One region of the Bacillus sp. z50 genome, then DNA from elsewhere that is predicted to be linked to it. Evidence: riboswitches for the same ligand, from Rfam matches in the RefSeq annotation. Region 1 holds a riboswitch; the other holds the start of a gene.
What was found. A riboswitch is a leader RNA that binds a small molecule or an ion and turns the genes downstream of it on or off. The one in region 1 is predicted to bind glycine.

Region 1 (3,428 bases):
GACAGAACTTTCTCTGGACTTTTTGTACAAACTCATAGTTTTTGGTTTTATTGTTTTTTAACTTGTGAGCTTCATCTATGATGACAATGTCATAGGTTTGTTCGAGTATGGCAGAACGATGAGGCTCTCGTTTAGCAGTATCTATGGAAGTGATTATACATTCAGAATCCCACCCATACCCCTTTCTGTATATGACAGCTGGTATGTGAAACTTCTGATTAAGCTCCTGTGCCCATTGAGATACGAGAGAGGCTGGGACTAGTATTAGTATTTTGCTTGCCAGGCCCCGAATCATATATTCCTTTAAGATCAGACCGGCCTCTATTGTTTTACCAAGACCTACTTCATCAGCTAATATGGCTTTACCATTCATTCTTTCGATGACTTCGGTAGCAGCTTCGAGCTGATGGGTTAAAGGTGTAAATCCTGATAAATGCTTTGGTGCAAGGAGGCCGTTGAAATCTGGAATCAGATTATGCTTTTCGGCATCCAATCCGAGTTTAAAAAGGGAGTAGCTGCACCAGGGGCCATCCTCCATAATCTTTTCCTCAAGCTCCTTTTCCCAATCTTCATCAAAATAGACCTTTGGTGTTAAACTCAATGTGAATCCCAACTTTCTTTATTTAAGCTAGTTAGATAAATGCTTGATTGTAATTTAACTAAATTCAATAGAATTCTCTTACCTTATATAGGTATAGGTGGTGTCATTAATTTCTAAACAATAGTAGGAGTTTAATCTCCGGCTAAAATCTGATTAAATGCTTTATGCGGATGGCAGAAAATTATAAGGAATTTATTCAGTGACGCCTAAACAATTTTTTTGCCCCAATAAAGCTGAGGTGTTACTGATATTTTTTTAGTTTCCAATCATTCATCGAGATAACGTAAATGTTGCCACCTGATAATTGTTGATGGTAGGATATAAATGTAAGACTATTTAGAAAACGGCTTATCTCTTGCTTTTTGTTTAGTATGACCAATTTACATAATTATATGAGCGAATGAAGGCAAGGGGAGAGACCGTATTTGCGGCACCGAAGGAGCAAATGGTGAATCCATGAATCTCTCAGGTACAGAGACTCTTGCTGGACGCATCTCTGGAGAGCGCTTCCTTTATTGTGAAGCCACCCAAGAGGAAACGCCGAAGTACGTTACCCGGCGGTAAACTTTCAGGTATCAGGACAGAGCCCCCCTAATAAGGGAGGTTTCTGTCCTTTTTTTCGTGGATCGCTGAAGGATATATCGCTTCGGTCAAATGTGGAAAAGCGGCGTTTTACTTAATAAGTTAACAAGCAATCGTTTAAATGGCATAACAAGCAAGAGTATCCGTATAAAACGAATCGAATTTTTTAGGAGGGTAAGGATGGGAGAATTAAAGCAGACTCCGCTGATCAGTGTGTACAGGGAGTATGGAGGAAAAACAATTGATTTTGGCGGCTGGGAACTGCCTGTCCAATTTTCAGGCATTAAACAGGAGCATGAATCAGTGCGTGCAAAAGCAGGCCTCTTTGATGTATCACATATGGGCGAATTCATGATTAAGGGTGCTGGGTCTTTACCATTTTTGCAGCTGATGATGACCAACGATGTCAGTAAGCTGAAAACGGGCCGGGCACAGTATACTGCTATGTGCTATGAGAATGGCGGAACGGTTGATGACCTGATTATTTATAAAAAAGGTGAAGATGATTATTTGTTAGTTGTGAACGCATCTAATATTGATAAAGATTTTGAGTGGTTAAAAAAGCATGCGAGCGAAGATGTAGAACTAAAAAATATATCGGAACAAATAGGGCAATTGGCATTACAGGGACCGCTTGCAGCTGATATATTACAGAACCTTGCAGAGGAAGTAGATCTCAATACCATTGGTTTCTTTGCTTTTCGTGAAGATGTCATGATAAATGGCATTAGTGTACTTGTTTCAAGAACTGGCTACACCGGTGAAGATGGATTTGAATTGTACTGTAAGAGCGAAGATACAGTGAAGCTTTGGAAAGATCTTTTAGAATTCGGTAAGGATAAGGGATTGGTTCCATGTGGACTTGGGGCAAGAGATACGCTTCGGTTTGAAGCAAAACTTCCTTTATATGGCCAAGAGTTATCTCCAGAGATTACACCTATCGAAGCGGGGATTGGGTTCGCTGTAAAAACCGATAAAGAACATTTTATTGGTAAGGAAGTTTTAAAGGAACAGAAGGAAAATAGCGCCCCTAGAAAGCTTGTCGGAATCGAAATGATTGACCGCGGTATTCCGAGACATGGGTACCCGGTTTTCGTTAAGGATGAAAACATCGGGGAAGTGACCACTGGAACACAATCCCCAACCTTAAAGAAAAACGTAGGCCTTGTCCTGATTAATGTAGAATTCGCTAACCTTGATGAGGTAGTCGAGGTTGAGATACGGGGAAAAAGATTAAAGGCGAAAATTGTTAGTACTCCATTTTATAAACGCACTCAGGCAGGAGGAGTAAAAAAATGAAGCATCGTTATTTACCAATGACAGAGCAGGATACTGAACAGATGTTAACAGCGATTGGTGTAGAATCAATCGATGACTTATTTTCTGATATACCTGAAAAAGTAAGGTTTAAGGGTGAATACAAGCTAAAAAAAGCAAAGTCTGAATCAGCACTTCTGAAAGAATTAACAGAGCTAGCCGAGAAAAATGCCAATCTCAGGACCCATAGTTCTTTTCTTGGAGCGGGAGTATATGACCATTACATGCCAGTCATCGTTGATCACGTTATCTCAAGATCAGAGTTTTATACCGCTTATACACCGTATCAACCGGAGATTTCCCAGGGAGAATTGCAGGCTATTTTTGAATTTCAAACGATGATTTGTGAACTGACCGGAATGGATGTGGCGAACTCCTCCATGTATGATGGGGGAACTGCTCTGGCCGAGGCAGCCATGCTCTCAGCAGGACATACACGTCGTAAGAAACTGCTTGTTTCAGAGACAGTGCACCCGGAATCACGGGCTGTTTTATCCACTTATGCAAAAGGCCAATATCTTGAGCTTGAAGTTGTCCCCTGTAAAAATGGAGTGACGGATACAGAACAATTGGCGGGTATGATGACTGATGAGGTAGCTGGTTTTATTACTCAATATCCAAACTTCTTTGGCCGAATCGAAAACTTAGCTGAAATTGAACAAATTGTTCATGAACATAAAGGAATGTTAATTGTTTCAAGTAACCCACTTTCACTTGGTGTCTTGAAACCGCCGGGTGATTTTGGTGCAGATATTGTCATAGGGGATGCACAGCCGTTCGGAATCCCGGCTGCATTTGGCGGACCTCATTGCGGATATTTTGCAGTTACTTCTAAGCTGATAAGAAAAGTACCTGGACGTTTGGTTGGCCAAACGGTTGATGAGGATGGGAAGCGTGGGTTTGTATTAACCTTGCAGGCGAGGGAACA
Region 2 (3,428 bases), on a different contig from region 1:
CTGATATTAAACCTGGTCAATGGATTGCTATCTATGGCTGTGGTGGATTAGGTAACCTTGCGATCCAATATGCGAAAAATGTATTCAATGCAAAAGTAATTGCAGTGGATATTAATGATGATAAATTGGCATTGTCCAAAGAAGTAGGAGCAGATCTTGTATGTAACCCATTAACAGATGGAGATGCAGGTGAGTGGATTCAGGAGAAAGTTGGAGGAGCTCATGCTGCAGTTGTTACAGCTGTTTCCAAAGTTGCCTTTAACCAGGCTGTTAACTCTGTTCGTGCCACTGCTAAAGTTGTTGCAGTAGGATTACCTCCTGAAACAATGGATTTGGCTATCGTGAAAACCGTATTGGATGGTATTCAAATCGTTGGTTCCTTAGTTGGTACACGTAAGGATTTAGAAGAGGCTTTCCAATTTGGAGCAGAGGGCAAAGTAGTGCCAATCGTTAAAACAAGATGCTTGCATGAAGTAAATGATATTTTTGAAGAAATGGAAGCAGGTAAAATCCAGGGCCGTATGGTCATCGATATGCACAAACACGAATAATTCCAATCAATAACCTTAAGTAATAAACCTCAAGCAGAATACTATAGAAAAAAAATGCACTCCAATTGTTAAGTGTAATCTAACAACTGGAGTGCATTATTATTTTTGCTTTTGCTCTATTATCATAATCTCTTCTTTTTATGATAGTTATATAAAATGAACAATAAGACAAACCATAATGGTGTAAGCAGCATTGCTAAGCGTGTTTCCGCAGCAATGAGCATTACAATCAGTATGAAAGCAAACATACCTAGGATTACATAATTTATAGCTGGTGTTAATGGAGCTTTGAATGTAGATTTAGCTCTTAAATCAGGTCTTGTTTTTACATATTTGATATGCGAGATTAAAATAATGCTCCATACCCAAATGAAACAGATGGCGCTGATTGTTGTGACGATTGTAAAGGCCTGCTCTGGTATCAGCTTGCTAAGCAGTGCACCGACAGAAACTACAATAGTAGAAGTTAATAATGCATTGCTCGGTACATGGTGTTTATTTAATTTGCCAAGTTTTTTTGGTGCTTCATTATGATTGCTTAAGTTGTACATTATCCGGCTGGTTGAGAATAAACCGCTGTTTGCAGCAGAGGCTGCCGATGTTAATACAACAAAGTTGATAATACCTGCCGCCATTGGAATCCCGATTAAGGCGAAGACACCTACAAATGGGCTGCTTGTCGCACTTAATTGATCCCAAGGATTGATGCATAAAATAACAAATAAGGCACCTACATAAAACAGTAAAATCCGTACCGGTATTTTGTTGATAGCAGATGGAATGTTTTTTCGTGGATTAGCTGTTTCAGCAGCAGATACACCAATAAGTTCAACTCCGACGAAGGAGAAGACAACCATTTGCAGTGATAGTAAGAACCCTGATATTCCATTCGGGAACATGCCGCCATGATTCCAAAGGTTAGAAACAGAAACAGTTCCGCTATCTGTTTCAAATCCAATCACAAGCAGTACGATTCCTACGACAATTAGTGCAACAATAGTGACGACTTTAATAATCGCAAACCAGAATTCCAACTCACCAAACAGTTTGACGGTTAATAGATTTAATCCTAATAGAATTACTAAACAGATGATGGCAGGCACCCATTGCGGGATATCAAACCAGTATTGTGTATATAAACCAACAGCGATAATATCAGCCATGGCTGTCATAATCCAGCAGAACCAATACGTCCAGCCAGTCACAAATCCAGCCCATGGACCCAAATATTCAGCTGCGAAATCGATAAATGATGTATGATTTGTATTGGATAAAAGTAATTCACCCAGTGCTCTCATAACAAAAAATAGAGCTACTCCGATAATCAGATAAGAAAATAAGATGGATGGACCGGCTAAATGAATGGATTTTCCGGAGCCTAAAAATAAGCCGGTTCCAATTGTGCCCCCAATTGCTATTAATTGTACATGACGATTTTTTAAATCCCTTTTTAACTCTTGCTTAGCCAAGTTGCATGCCCCCGTTTAATCTTAGATGTCTAAAACAGGCACCTAGTAAAATAGATATTTATCATTTTTCTCGCTTGATTTAGATACTATGTCTCACCTCACTATTGATATTGGAAAATAAAAAAAGAGATTGGTTGTCTCCAATCTCTAAAAGGGCAAGAATAACAAAAATCGTTACCATTCTGTCCTTTTGCCTGAGATTGTGAATCCTTCGGCGCTGTATAAATACAGTCTCTCCAGAAGCTGCTCCCGCCATAGTTTTATCCACAGCGATCAAAGCGTGCTATATTAAATTATCAATTATCAGAGTATGTTACCTTATTAACATAATTCTGAAAAAATGTTATGGAAAAAATGCTATCACTAAATTATTATGTTGTCAAACTAAGTACATGTAATTAAATGATTTGTTGAAGCATATGGAAGAGACCAAGATTTACTTGAAATATATTTAACCCATATGCTTTTGAACAATCAATTAATGATACTAAACAAGCTTCAGTTCTGATAAACCATTACAATAAGTATTAAATAGTAAAGAAAGGTACTAGGTCTCTCTCTTTTTTTGTTTACTAATTTAAACATCTTGAGGAGTATTCCTTCAGATATATAAGCATGGCAGTGAGGTTAAGGGGAAGGCCAGAATCGAAAGCTCTCTTTTTCATGTTTATCTTAGCAGTAGCACAATTCATTCTGAAAAAAAGACCAAATCCATAAGGGATTTGGTCTTTAATCTACATTATTAAAAGGCAAATTCAAATTTAGAGTTCATCCGCTATCCCCAGCAGGATAATACCGAAGATAACAACTGCGATGATCATGTATTGTTTTTTAGTCAGCTTCTCTTTTAGGAAGATTCGTGACAGGATAATTGAAAAGATACTGTAAGAAGCAATCAATGGTGCTGCGATAATTGCATAGCCTGATGCCATGGCAAATACGTAGAAAAATTGACCAATCGTTTCCAAAATAGCTGCTATCCCTTTATCGCGCTCTTTAAATACATGGAAGGATTCCTTCTTTATAAAGCGAAGATAGATAAAACATACGGCAGCGCATAGGAAAAAGGTATATTCATACGCAAGTAAAGCTGAATTTTCGCTGATTAGATTCAATTCATCCAGATAGATGGCATCCGCAAATGTAGCAAGTCCATCAATAATGCAATATAAAATTGGGAAGATAATAGCCAAGAAACCAATTTGGTATTTTTTATCGATATGCTCGGAATTCAGTCGACGAACTTCATCTTCTGCTCTTTTTTCCAGAACGGCAATTCCCACAATCCCAAGAGTGATAATGATAATCCCAAGTACTTCAATGATACTTAGCTCATGAGTGAAAAAGATGAAGAGCAGAATGCTTGTTACGACACCTGAGGAATTCTGTATTGGTGAGGCGATAGACA

Region 2: another riboswitch for glycine. It lies ahead of AC4G3N_RS14805 (amino acid permease); the one in region 1 lies ahead of gcvT (glycine cleavage system aminomethyltransferase GcvT).

What each region holds. Positions count from the first base shown of each region.
Region 1 is NZ_JBZFQL010000001.1:1,002,027-1,005,454, reverse strand. It holds gene AC4G3N_RS04725 (DEAD/DEAH box helicase) at 1-538, opposite strand, end outside; glycine riboswitch at 1,002-1,092, shown strand; glycine riboswitch at 1,096-1,187, shown strand; gene gcvT (glycine cleavage system aminomethyltransferase GcvT) at 1,364-2,482, shown strand; gene gcvPA (aminomethyl-transferring glycine dehydrogenase subunit GcvPA) at 2,479-3,428, shown strand, end outside.
Region 2 is NZ_JBZFQL010000005.1:124,523-127,950, reverse strand. It holds gene adhP (alcohol dehydrogenase AdhP) at 1-551, shown strand, start outside; gene AC4G3N_RS14805 (amino acid permease) at 674-2,020, opposite strand; glycine riboswitch at 2,193-2,270, opposite strand; gene AC4G3N_RS14800 (DMT family transporter) at 2,782-3,428, opposite strand, start outside.